Regions from separate parts of the Blautia ammoniilytica genome, predicted to be linked through region 1. Evidence: riboswitches for the same ligand, from Rfam matches in the RefSeq annotation. Region 1 holds a riboswitch; the other holds the start of a gene.
The links. Region 1 has a riboswitch for tetrahydrofolate ahead of OCV61_RS05775 (folate family ECF transporter S component). Riboswitches for the same ligand answer to the same signal wherever they lie in the genome.
Positions count from the first base shown of each region.

Region 2: it holds a riboswitch for tetrahydrofolate, as region 1 does, so the genes downstream of both, OCV61_RS16850 (folate family ECF transporter S component) here and OCV61_RS05775 (folate family ECF transporter S component) in region 1, are expected to answer to the same signal.

Region 1 covers NZ_JAOQJL010000008.1:115,479-122,381, forward strand. The annotation lists gene OCV61_RS05755 (DUF6034 family protein) at 1-836, opposite strand, end outside; gene OCV61_RS05760 (sensor histidine kinase) at 936-2,189, opposite strand; gene OCV61_RS05765 (response regulator transcription factor) at 2,357-3,022, opposite strand; gene OCV61_RS05770 (ATP-binding protein) at 3,562-3,945, opposite strand; THF riboswitch at 4,145-4,242, shown strand; gene OCV61_RS05775 (folate family ECF transporter S component) at 4,314-4,880, shown strand; gene lepB (signal peptidase I) at 4,975-5,532, opposite strand; gene OCV61_RS05785 (helix-turn-helix transcriptional regulator) at 5,543-5,980, opposite strand; gene OCV61_RS05790 (DUF4179 domain-containing protein) at 6,136-6,903, opposite strand, start outside.
Region 2 covers NZ_JAOQJL010000048.1:18,534-25,436, forward strand. The annotation lists gene OCV61_RS16825 (helix-turn-helix transcriptional regulator) at 1-326, shown strand, start outside; gene OCV61_RS16830 (biotin--[acetyl-CoA-carboxylase] ligase) at 316-1,305, shown strand; gene OCV61_RS16835 (alanyl-tRNA editing protein) at 1,336-2,490, shown strand; gene OCV61_RS16840 (amidohydrolase family protein) at 2,502-3,383, shown strand; gene OCV61_RS16845 (hypothetical protein) at 3,386-4,549, opposite strand; THF riboswitch at 4,686-4,790, shown strand; gene OCV61_RS16850 (folate family ECF transporter S component) at 4,877-5,437, shown strand; gene OCV61_RS16855 (GNAT family N-acetyltransferase) at 5,587-6,348, opposite strand; gene OCV61_RS16860 (SGNH/GDSL hydrolase family protein) at 6,373-6,903, opposite strand, start outside.

The DNA of each region.
Region 1 (6,903 bases):
GGTTTTTCTCCTTCACTGGAAGAAGTATACTCAGACCAGATCGTGTCCACAGGCAGCTTTTCCCCGCCAGATTTTGCCGTTTTTCGGATTTTGACAGATAAGGTATCGGATCCGTAGGAAGATGTCTTGTAAAAATATTCCGTTCCATCCGGCATCTGTGCAACACCGGAGAAGTCATTTTCCGCAGTACCATTTTCTGTCTCCTGGGAGCCTGCAACAGGTCTTCCTTCTACCAGAGTCTTCGTTTCCGGAGCAGACTCATATTCCTGCTCATACATCTCAATTTCTCCATAAATGTCATAAATATAATTTCCATCTTCATCTGTTCCATAGTTATAGGGATCCAGATTTCCGTTTGCTACATCTTCTTTTAGTTCATCCAACGTTTTTTTGATTTCATCCTTTGTCTGGGTATAATAGCTATCCGATGTATACAGCTTTGCCTCTGAGAAAAAGGCATCTGTAATACGGTCAAGAAGATCCTGTGTAACTTCTGCAGGCGTGACAGAAATTGCGGATATCTTTTCTACATCCGGTATTTCTACGGTGGCATCCGTGTTCACTACAAGTTTTGCACTGTCATCTGTAGTCTGACTTTTATAAGTTTCCGGAGCATTGAGCAGGTCTCGAATAGTTGTTCTTACCGCTGTGTTCTTATCCTTTGTATTTTCAGAAGAATCCTCCTTCACTATATCTACGCCTTCAGCTTCTGTATAAGCATCTTCTGCTTTGCTTCCTTTTGGTTTTACAAGGGAAGATTCCGGGGTCTGGGCACATCCTGTGAGCATTCCTATACAAAGTGTTAATCCTACAATTTTATTTATGTTTTTTCTCATGTTGAATAAATTCTCCTTCCTGTTTATGTCTACAAGTATAGCATCTTTCATTACACCAAATCTTCCGCAAGTTGTAACTGTTCTGTAAATTCCAATTATTTACCATAAAACAGATACGATCGTTCCTTTTCCCAGATGGCTTGTAATTTCCAGCTGAAATCCATGTATATCTGCAATTTTCTGGCATAGCGCAAGACCAAGCCCAACACTTCCCTTTACTCTGGAACGTGATTTATCGACCATATAAAAAGCTTCTGTTACTCTTTTCAGATCCTCCTCTGGAATTCCCTTCCCATAATCCTGAACAGATAAATGATTTTGGGTTGCCTCCAGTACGATTTTTGAATTCTCATCGGAAGCCTTGACTGCATTGTCAATAAAATTTGTCACTGCACTCATCATAAGGTCCGGATCAAATGTTTTTCTAAGCTCCTCTGGATTACAATGTATTTCAAGACAAATTTTTTTCTCCTGAAGCCTGTAAGTAACAAGTTTTTTTACATCTTCCAGAAATTGATTCATCTGAACTTCCACTGGAACAAATTCTGCTTCACCTGTTTCATATAATCCGGTAAGTTCCAGCATTTTCACAGAAAGTCTGGAAAGCCTTCGGCATTCATTTCTAATATAATCAAGTGCTATCTCCTGCCTCTTGGGAGATAGGCGTACCGTTAGAAGTGTATCTGCATATCCTATGATTGCGGTCATTGGGGTCTTTAATTCATGGGCCAAACTTCCAAGCAGCTGTCTCTGTGCCTTGTTTACGGAAGAAAGCTTTTCAATCTGCTCCCTTACTTTACCTGTCATAAGATTAAAGCTTTTCCCAACCTGTGCCAGTTCCGTTTTTCCTTCTGATGGCACTTTTATCTCATAATTTCCATTTGCCACAGAAACAGCCGCTTCTTTTAGCCTTGTGAGCGGTTCCATAATTTTCCGCAAAGTCAAAAACAGGAAAAAGCCAACAAACAGAACCAGAAACAGGGTAAACCCTCCTGCCTGATAAAACAGTGTCTGACTCTGTTTTTGTACACTGGTAATATCTTTGTAGGTGACAATCTGATAGTTCATGTCTGTAGAACTGTATCTGGAAAAATAAAAGAGCAAAAATACGTTGCCATTTGTTTTGCTGATCAGTGGTTTATCACAATAGATGTCATTTTCGAATCCACCATGTTTGTTTTTTGTTAGGTTTCTGATATTTTGCAAATCAAACTCATATTTTGTCCCATTATATTGTTCTTTTCCATCCTGATATAAAACGGCGCTGTCGTGGAATACCTGACGAAAAGCATAAATAATCATTTTTTCCCGGATTTTATCATCAGTGTCCTGTGTTTTACTTTTAATTCGCATTAGCAGGTTTTCAAACTTAGAAATATTTGTTTGAAACCTGCTATTTTCATAACTGTTGATATTCTGTATGCTCTGATTTTTCCACCTGTAAGTTGTATAGAAAAAGATTCCAGATGACAGCAGAAGCACCACGCAGATTACCTGTAAAAAAATTTTTGTAAATAGCTTCATAAATCCACCTCAAGTCGATAACCAATTCTGGGAATGGTTTGGATTTTATCCTGCCAGCTTAGTTTTTTTCTGATGCGTCCAACGTGTGCATCCACAGTTCTTGTTTCTCCGCAGAATTCCTCCTTCCACAGTTCCTGCAAGATCTGGCTTCTGGTAAGTGCTTTATTTGGGTTTTTTACGAACACCATAAGGCAGTTATATTCCATAGGTTTTAAATATATTTCTTCTCCATCTTTCGTAATTATGTGACTTACGGTATCAATTATGACATCGTCTATCTGAATCTGTTTCGGTGCCGTTCCATAACGATCTAATACTTTTTCCAAACGCACCATTACCTCCAGCATTTCAAAAGGTTTTACTATGTAATCCTCGGCTCCGTCTTTTAACCCTTTTACTTTACTTGTAACATCAGCCTTTGCCGTAAGAAATATAACCGGAATACCAAACTTTTTTAATTCCGGCAACAGGGTATAACCATCCTTTCCCGGAAGCATAATATCCACAAGTGCGCACTGAAATTCATGGTCCTGTGCGACTCCTTCACTTGCATCATTTCCATCCAGATAACCTACTGTTTCATAGCCGGCAGCTTCCAGATTCATACAAAGCAGATCATTGATTGCCATTTCATCTTCTATCACCAGTATTCTTGCTTTCATAATAATGTTCCTTTCATTTTACACAAATCCGATTATTTCTTTATTGTGCGTGATTTTTACTATTACAATTATACACTAGTTTCAGTACAGCGAACGTAACCAATTTGTAAAGAAAAAGGAATCAAGAACGCTCCATCTGGAAGTCGTTTTGATTCCTCAAATTCCACTACAATTTTGGTTTCATTTTGTAAATCAATGTTAATATCATCTGCTGCTGGAGCCACCAGGTTTTCTGATGCTGGTTTTATAGTGTACCGTTCCTATTTTTTCTATATAAAATGCGTTTAAACTGATTCAAATACCAGAAATCTTGTTCCTTTAATACTTAAAAATCCAGAAGCTCCTTAAAAGTTTTTGCATTTGTCGCAATACGACCACCCTTTTCTGCCAATGGACGCCAGCGAACCTTTCCAACAGAACAGTTTGGTGAGTATGAAAAAGAGGCTTCTTATTTTGTTAATTGTGTTTATATCTGCTTAATGCACAAATCAGTTTTTCCGACTCCAGTGGTTTGGTAAGATATTCATCCATTCCAGCTTTCAACGCTTTACTTTGATTTCTGCTCCTGCATTTGTCAGAAGGAATTCTGCAATTTCCATATTCAATTCATTGTCTTCGGTCAAAAGAATTCTCATGCCTTCAATTGATACATCATCTTCTTGGCTTTCGACCTGCTTCATATCAGTAGAAATAAGGAAGGGAAGCTGTACCATGAATGTGGTTCCTACATTTTTCTCGCTTTCAAATTTAACCGTACCGCCCATTTTCTCTATTAGTTTTTCGGTAATTGGCATACCAAGACCTGTTCCTCCATAAACAGATCTTGCACCGCCTTTTTCCTGAGTAAATGGTTCAAAAATATGATTCTGAAATTCTTTACTCATTCCAATTCCAGTATCCTTGCAGTGAAATTCAAATAGTATATTCTCCTTATCAGTGTGATATCTAAATGATGCAGAATCATTGGTCTTAAATGAGTGGCTGAAAAGTTTTTCAATGCCAAGTTTGCTTACGAATGCCACGATTTCTTGTCTGTTTTCTTAATTGCAAAAACTTATATTTTTATATATTTTTTTCTTGCTTTTTCCAATAATCTGCTATATACTGCCCCATGTAAAGTAATGCAGAGTAAATTCATGAGCGTAAAGTGCCTTCCGGATGGAGAGTTGCCGGAGGACGAAAAGAGAAATCTTGCGGTTCGTGGATTGCTTCTCGCTGCAACAGAAGATAAATATGAATCCATAAATTATCTCCTATTGTGAGCGAAAAAAGAAAAGGAGGTAATTTTTTTATGGAGAAAACAAAGAACATGTTTCTCACCTCAGCCAAAGAGCTGAAAACCACTTCTACCCTGGCAGTCTGTGCAATGCTTGCTGCCCTGGCACTGATTTTAAATTCAGTTGCTTCTATCAATATCGGTCCCTATGTAAAAATTGGATTTTCCGGTATTCCAAACCAGATTGCTGATTATTTGTTTGGACCCATTACCGGATGTCTGTTTGCCGGTGTGCTGGATATTGTGAAATTCTTTATCCGCCCTGATGGTCCATTTTTCTTTGGGTTCACCTTTAACGCAATGCTCGCGGCATTTATTTATGGATGTTTTTACTACAAACATAAGCTCACCTTCCGCCGCGTGCTGATTGCAAAACTGGTTGTCATTCTGATTGTAAATGTTCTGTTAAATACCTTATGGCTGGACATGCTCTACGGAAAAGGCTTCCTTGCAATCCTCCCAATGCGTACTGTAAAGAACTTGATTATGTGGCCAATTGATTCCTTTATCTTCTTTACCATCACAAGATTGATTGAGCAGACAGGAATTTTTACTATTTTTAGAAAACCGGCTGCCAACTGATTACATATATTTGAAAATATAAGATCTTAGTGATATCAAATAAAAAACGCGAATATTCCAGTACTTAATAAGCCACTGATATTCGCGTTTCTTATTATCCTAACCACTTGAAAGATGGATAGTATCTTACAACAGCTTTCCCCACAATCTGGTCAAATCGCACGAATTTGTTTTTCCATGAACGTGAATCCTTCGAATCATTCCGGTTATCACCAAGCATGAAATAACAGTTTTCCGGAACTGTATATGGGCCATAACTTCCGATCATTTTCTCGGGAATGAAAGAGTCATCCGATGGAGTGGGGGAACCATCAATGTAAACTTTCCCATCCTTAATTTCCACTACCTCTCCCGGCAGTCCGATCACTCTTTTGATAAAAAGACGGCTTTCATCATCCGGGTATTTGAATATTACAATATCAAATCGCTCCGGGTTCTTGAACTTTTCAGAAATTTCATAACCGAACAGATCAAGATTAATTCCATACGCAAGCCGAAAGCCGAAAAGGCGGTCTTTCACCATAAGTGTTTTTTCCATGGAGGGTGAAGGGATTTTTGCGTTAATCAAAACAACATTATTGATAACCAGGGTAATCGCCACTACTATTACAAGCAATTTCACATAGCCTAACAGTTCACGCCAGATTTTCATGCTCTCCCCCTCACCGTTCTTCATCATTCATATATCTGAACAATCTTTTGTCATATTTTGCTTCCCGATACCATCCAATTCCGATCATGACCACTCCTAATACAATGGTAACTGTTCTGGCCATTGTATCAGCTGAAAACAAGCAGGTAATTACAATTCCAGTTCCTGCACCTGTAAAAAAGTCAATAACAGACTTTTCCCGTTTCAATGATCCAAGAACTCTTTCTTTATCCATGGTTTTTACCATTTTGGCATCTTCCTTTATTAAGACATCGAGAGAAATATCAAAACGGTTGCTGATGTCTATGAGGATCTGCAGATCCGGATAGCTCTTTTCATTTTCCCAATTAGACACAGTCTGTCTGGTAACATGAAATATTTTTCCAAATTCCTCCTGGGTCAGACCCTTTTCATTTCGTATTTTTAATATCTGCGTTCCAATGTTCATATTGCTCTGCTCCTGTTCTTCCAATCGGTTTTGCTTTCTCGCTTTGATTATATAAAAATTTCTGCCAAATGAAAAGCAATTTACCTTTTACAGCGAAAAAACAGGTATGCAAAGCTTCTTTGACATGGGATTTTTGAAAACAGATTCACGTTTCTCTACTTAATCTGAATCCTTATTTTATCCCCGACAGGTGTCCAGCCGGATTCTGCAGTGATTTCACCTGTAGCTCCATCATAATATGCGCTTTCTTCGGTTCCGTAATCTTCATCCGTTTTATCTGCTGCGTCGGTATTTTCTTTCTGGTCTGTATCGTCTTGAAGCCTTACTTCTGTGGGAGCATCTGCCCCTCCGATAATTTGAGTTTCAACCTGATCCTCTGCATCTGACGGATTTTCTCCCTCCAAAGTATCCTCTGGAACTTCTTCTACCTCTTCTGTAGTCTCACCAATTTCTACAAAATCGTCATCACCCCAGACAGTGTCTGCAGCAGCCATGTAAGGTTCTCTGGTATAAAGCTGTAATTCCAGATAATCGCTGTCAATATCCGGGAGCAAAAGAACCGGACCGTCAGAATCCAGCTGATACATGCCCCAGAAACTGGTTTTAAAACTCCATTGAGTTTTACCATCTGCTGCCGAATTACTGCGCAGTTCATACTGTACCTGATTTCCTTTACTGTCTGTCCCCATAAGCATCATCTCATTACCATTATACAGCTTTTCCTCAAGTTCTTCCGGAATTTCTGCCTTAATTATACTTTGCAGTTTATTCATGGAAAAGTCTGTTAATTTTACGGTTCCTTCTTCTGTTTTAACAGAAACATCTTCCAGCTTTTTATGAACTGTCTGTTTCATAAGCTCCTCATGGGGAATAGAAAAATCAAACTCAAACTCTGCGAAATAATCTTCGCCAAGATTTTCATT
Region 2 (6,903 bases), on a different contig from region 1:
GCAACGGTAGAGAATTTTTTGAAAGCTTTGATGAGGCCAGATTTGCAGCAGGTACATTCGGTATGTTTGGTGGCCGGGAAGAGGCAGTGGGGCTGAAGTTTGAGAATCGTCTGGTAGGGGTGGTGATTGACCATTTCGGGCAGTCCACGATGATCATTGGTAAAGATGAGAATCATTTTTCCATAAAGGTTCGTGTGAATGTAAGCGGGCAGTTTTTTGGCTGGCTGGCAGGTCTTGGGGCAGGTGTGGAGATCATATCCCCTGAGAATGTACGTTGTGAGTACAGAGACTATCTGAAGAAGGCACTGGCTCATTATGAAGGATAACAGGATGACAGTAAAATCGCGATTATTAGAAATTTTAGAACAGCATAAAGGGGAAGTTTTGTCTGGTGAACATCTGGCTCAGGAACTGAACTGTACAAGGGCAGCGATTTGGAAAGGCGTTAAGTCCCTGCGGGAAGAAGGACACAGGATCCAGGCTGGACCTAATAAGGGATATATGTTAGAAGCAGACAGCAACCGGCTGTCTGTAGAGGGACTGAAGCTTTATCTGGATCATCCAGATGTGATGGTACGATTGTACGACAGCGTCCCATCCACTAATCAGGCAGCCAAGCTGGCAGCAGTCAGTGGAGATGCTGGTCATGGTTCGCTGGTAGCTGCCCTGGAGCAGACAGAGGGCAGAGGCAGACGAGGCAGGAGTTTTTGCTCACCCAGGGAAGCTGGGTTATATTTCAGTGTTGTACTTCATCCGGGTGAGTCTTTGCAGGAGAGCCTTTTGATCACTACTGCGGCAGCAGTTGCTGTTTACAAGGCTGTTCTTGAAGTATGCGGCATATCTCTTGGAATTAAATGGGTCAATGATCTGTTCAAAGACGGAAAAAAGGTTTGCGGTATACTTACAGAGGCAATGACAGATTTTGAAAGTGGGAATATTGAGTCTGCTATTGTGGGGATTGGTCTGAATCTGTTTCCCGGAGAAGAAATTCCAGAGGAACTGGAAAATATTGCCGGAGCGTTGTATGATACAGAGGAAGAGGCTGGCAGAGCAGACAGGAACAGGCTGATGGCACAGATCGTAAATCATCTGCTGAAGGAAACTGAGGATCTATCCCTTTCGCAAGTGTATATACAGCAGAATTTTATTTTGGGAAGGGAAATACAGATTCAGGATTCTGGAAATCTTCGGAAAGCTACTGCGATGGCCATATGCCCGGATGGCAGACTTCTAGTGAAGGAGGCTGACGGGAGTGAGAGCAAGCTGTCTTACGGAGAAGTATCAGTAGTCCTGCCGGAAGGATAGATAGCCAGACAAAAGTGGAGGATACAGTAGATGACAGAGACACAGAGACTATATTATGAAGACGTATATATCAGGGAATTTCAGGCGCAGGTGTTGGCGTGTCAGGCTGCAGGGAAAGGATATGCGATTCTGCTTGACAGAAGTGCTTTTTACCCAGAGGGAGGCGGACAGCCCAGTGATCAGGGAGTTCTTGATTCAGTGAAGGTGACAGAAGTCCATGAGAAGGATGGAGAACTGCTTCACTATACAGATGCACCATTGGAACCAGGAACGCAGGTCACAGGAAGGATCAACTGGCAGCGCAGATTTGATCTGATGCAGCAGCATTCCGGAGAGCATATGGTTAGCGGTCTGGTACATCAGGCATATGGATATGACAATGTAGGCTTTCATATGGGCAGTGATGTGATTACTGTAGATTTTAACGGTATACTTACAGAGGCTCAGATTCATGAGATAGAACAGCAGGTAAATCAAAAAATCTGGGAGAATGCTGCAGTTGAGATTTTCTATCCGGACAAAGATGCACTGGAAACACTGGATTACAGAAGCAAGAAGGAGCTTAACGGACAGGTAAGGATCGTGCGTTTCCCTGGTGTGGATACTTGTGCATGCTGTGGCACACATGTGGCATATACTGGAGAGATTGGCATGGTGAAGCTGCTTTCTGTAGAGAAGTTTCGGGAAGGAGTGCGTATGGAGATGATCTGCGGCAGTCGTGTACTGGATTATCTGAATAAGGTGGATGACCAGAATCATCAGATTTCCATGCGTTTGTCTGCCAAAAGTGACCGGACTGCGCAGGCAGTAGAACGGCTGCAGGAAGAGAATTTTTCTCTGAAAGGCCGTGTGCAGTCTCTGGAAGAGGGGATGTTTGCTGCAGAGGCAAATAAATGGGCAGGTAAAGGCAATGTACTTCTGTTCCAGCAGAATATGGAGGCTGATAGTCTGAGAAAGCTGACAGATGCAGTGATGCAGACCTGTGGAGGACGATGTGCAGTCTTTTCATCCAATGCAGATGGCAGCTGCAAATATGCTATGGGAGAAAAGGCCGGGGATCTGCGCCAGTTGACAAGGAATATGAATAATGCCCTGAATGGCAGAGGCGGCGGTAAGCCATTCTTTGTACAAGGCTCTGTCCAGGCAGGAGAGGATCAGATCCGTGAGTTTTTCAGGGAACTGTAAGGAGAGGACAGATGTTTGGAGAATGTCATGCACATCTGATTATGGATGGCCTGAATTACCGCAGGGCAGTGGATCTGCATGCGGATGGGGTAAAGGATAAAGTTATACAGAGCCGATTTCGGCTGTATCAGGAACTGGGGATTCTGTTTGTCCGTGATGGTGGAGATGCAGGGATGGTATCCAAAAGGGCGAAGGAATTGTCAGGAGAATACGGGATTGATTATAGGACACCGGTATTTGCTATTCATAGGAATGGCCACTATGGTGGGATTGTGGGCTGCGGATTTGATACATTAAGAGAATATCATCAGAAGGTGATGGATGCCAAGGCTCTGGGAGCGGACTTTATTAAGATTATGACTACCGGGATTCTGGATTTTAACGATCATGGGAAGATTACCGGCCAGCCGCTGGATAAAGAAGAAGTAAAAGAAATGGTTCATATCGCCCATGAAGAGGGATTTGCAGTGATGAGCCATACAAATGGAGATTACGGAGTTCAAGCAGCCATTGAGGCCGGGGCAGACAGCGTGGAGCATGGGAATTATATAAGCGAAGAAACGATTTCCATGCTGGCGGATAGTAGTACTGTGTGGGTGCCTACTCTTGTTACTGTGCGCAATCTTATGGGCAGCGGCAGATATGACAGCCAGATCCTTGCCAGGATTGCAGCACAGGGAGAAGAGAACCTGCGCCTGGCCTATCGGGCAGGCGTGAAAGTGGCACTGGGAAGTGATGGCGGTGCTTATATGGTTCCGCATGGATGGGGACTTATGGACGAATACCATGCATTTCTGGATATCCTTGGAACTTTGGCGAAGGTAGCGGAGATAGATGACTGGCTTACAAAGGGAGAGAAAGAGATCCGTGAGAGATTTAAAAGGGACGCCTGATATCAGGCGTCCTGGATTTTTATAGAAGTATAAATGTTGGATTCTCTGGAAAGAGCAGGGTCAAAGGTAATGTTGATGCCAGCACCTAAAGCGAGGCCGGATGTGGAAGTGTTTTGAGCATTTTCAGTCAGGCAGGTGACTACCGCACCGTCTCCGGTCTGGATGGTAACAGTATTGGCAGTTGTACCAAGGATTGTGCCGGATACAGTAAAGTTCATCTGATGCTGGCTCATGTTATCCGGGTTGTCTCCGGATACAGAACTGACTGAGATCCCTTCCATGGATTCGCCAGAGAAATCTTCTCCTGTGTAATAAACAGAAACCCCTGAGCCAGGAGCGATTCCACCTGGGAAATAACAGGGCAGCTGGGACAGATCCAGATTTACGCTGGTACTGGAGGTATTTGGCAGTACCTGAAGTACATTATTGGAAATACTCTGGATCACACCACGGAACTGTTTGGGAACAGTGGATGGATCCGGTTCTGTCTGATCATCAGATGGTTCTGGGGTAGGGGTGGGATCCGGAAGCTGGATAGGATCTATGTCAGAGATACTGACTACTTTTACATGGCTGGCATCAAGTACATTGGAAGCATCATCCCCGGATTTTCCGAATTTTCCCTTGAAATGTACATATACCCAGTTACCGGCAGCAATGCCATTCTGGTAATATTGCTGGGTACCTGTGATAGGATACGTAGCTGTCTTTCCGTTTTTGGCTTTTATGGTAATGGTATTAGGGGTAAGGCTGACGATGGCACAGTGCGCAGTCCGATCTTTCAGTTCTTCTGTTTTGTGGAATTCATCTACTACCTTTAAGGCTTTTACTGTACTGGTATCGCTGTCTGTATCAGAAAGCTGTCCCTCATAGATCACGCTGATCTCATCGCCGGAAATCATACCGTCAGAGCATTCCAGAGTGGCCTGAGATACATCAAAGGTATAAGTCTGTTCTTCTGTTTTTAATGTCAGCTGACTGCCTGTAAAATCCTGAAGCATTCCAGTGACTTCGTCCATATAAATCCGAGGTTTGTCAGAAACATTTTCAGAAGCTGTATCAGGATCCTGATGATAGATATATTTTTCAACCAAATCTCCGGCAGTGCAGCCTGCAGCAGTAACAGTACAGCATATGCAAAGACAGAGACAAATTAATTTTTTCATGGAAACCCTCCAATGAAGCAGTGGACCATTGCTGTGAACATGAAATCCTTATAAAAAATAATAAATCCGTTAATATTATAACAAAAACATATTGAAATTTCCAGATATTGTGATATAATCCGATTAAATAAATAATAGCGAAGTAGGAATTTATGCGTTAAGTGTTCATTGGCTGGGGAGTCGCCGTGAAACGAAAAGCATGCGAAAGGCTGCTTACGATATATTTTCCGCACCCGTTGCTACATGTGAGAACATCTCATAATGTGGAGGGATTATTATTTATGGTAACTACTCTATTATCAAAAACATTATGGAGGTGTTTTTATTATGCAGAAAAAGCAAACATGGAACGTAAAAACATTGGTATTTATGGCACTTCTTGTTGCCATGCATCTGGTACTTACCAGAGTTCTGGTAATTGACCTGGGAGCATATCGCATTTCAGTAGGAAGTGTATGTACGATTCTGGCAGGATTATGGCTTGGACCAGTAGCAGGCGGTGTATGTGGATTTGCTTCCGATATTATCGGATGTTTTATGAAAGGATATGCTGTGAACCCATTTATTACTGTTGCTGCAATTCTCTGGGGCGTGCTTCCAGCGCTGGTAAGACCTCTTATTGCAAACAAAAAGAAAACCGGTAAGACTGTAGGGATCTGTGTGTCCATTGTTGTGACTGCGATTCTCAGTTCTCTTGTACTTACAACTGCCGGATTGGTAATCATGTTAGGATATAACTTCTATGCGATCATGCCGGGAAGACTGATCCAGTTTGCAATTATGATACCGATTTACTGTGTACTTACCTGCCTGTTGTATTTCAGTCCGCTGACAGCTATGGTTGCAGGCGATGTGGCTCAAGCAGTAATGAAAAAGAAAACCGTTTAATAATACAGCTACACAAAAATGCCGAAATTATTCGGCTGCTGAACTATAACGATTCCCCAAAATAAGATGCCGATACAGGATCCTTTCCACAGTATAAACTGTTGGATCGATCAGGTATCGGCTTTTTGTATGCGCTAAAACGACTTTGTTTATTTGGATGTGACTGGCTGGACACGGAACCAATAAGTATATATATATTGAAAACCAAGGGATGTATACAATGCTCTGGCAGGATCATTATCTTTTACAACCTGAAGATAAGCATTCTTGGCTCCGCGTTGCTGTCCTTCGGCAAGAAGACCGGTACAGATCTGTCTGGCATACCCCCTATGGCGAAATTCTTCTTTCACATGAATGGCGTAGATGCCAATGTAATCCCGGTCCAGAATGCCAAGTCCGGTAGCGATGATCTTTCCGTTGTCCCAGATGGAGGCACAGATCGTATCCTTTACAATAGAGTGATACATGGAAGGAACAACTGCACGGTGGATAGGATTTGCAGTTCCTTTCAAGTCAAAAAGACTTTCAATCCAGACATCCGGAATATCGTCTGTAAAATTTACTTGGCTATAAGGATAACTTAAGTCTGCTGTGGAAGAAAGGTCTGTTACCATAACGTCTGTGGTATGCTGAATCTCATATCCGCGATTTTCAAGAACATAATCAAAATCAGGGGAAACCAGGGGACTGATCTTAAAAATCGCCGGGCTGCCAAGACGGCTGTACTCATTTTCACAGAAAGAGACTTTTTCCCTCCAGGATAACGTAGAAGTGCCGAATTGTTCCACACTGTTGGTTCGGTGTGTATAAAAATAGGAAAAACGGAGGATCCATCCGTCATAAAGTTCCATTTTGTGGGAAGGCCATGCATTTAAAGACATGTCTTCGATTTTTTTTATGCTAGTGTTCATAAATATATCATTCCAATCTTTTTTTTAATCCCTGTGTTTTTGCGCTGCTGTGTCATACAGCGTATCACATAATTTTGATGCAATCAGGTGATGACCGGTACTGGTCAGATGTATGCCGTCTGTAGTGAGCTGGTCAATACCGTATCGCAGGGCCGCCTGGTTCAGTTCATCCTGCAGGAGAATGTAAGTAAGCCGTCGTGTGTGCGCTATTTCCTGGATCATGGAAGACATTTGACGGACATAGGGAATCCACAGACGGTAATGGGCAGGCCATGGAAAAACAAATGGCTCCATAAGAATGATCTGCCGGTGGGGTGAATACAGCTGCTCTAACAGCTGGTCGTAATCTCTGGAAAAACGATTCATCATCTGTTCCTGCAAGGCGGATGTACGGCAGGTGTTCATCATTAGACCAATGTCATTAATCCCAATCAGAATGGTAATAATCTGTGGCTTCAGCGCTAGGTAAGAATCTGTATTCTGCAGCAGCCGGGAAATGGTAAATCCGTCAATGCCTTTGTTAATGATCTGAAGATCAGGGGAAAATGGGGATAA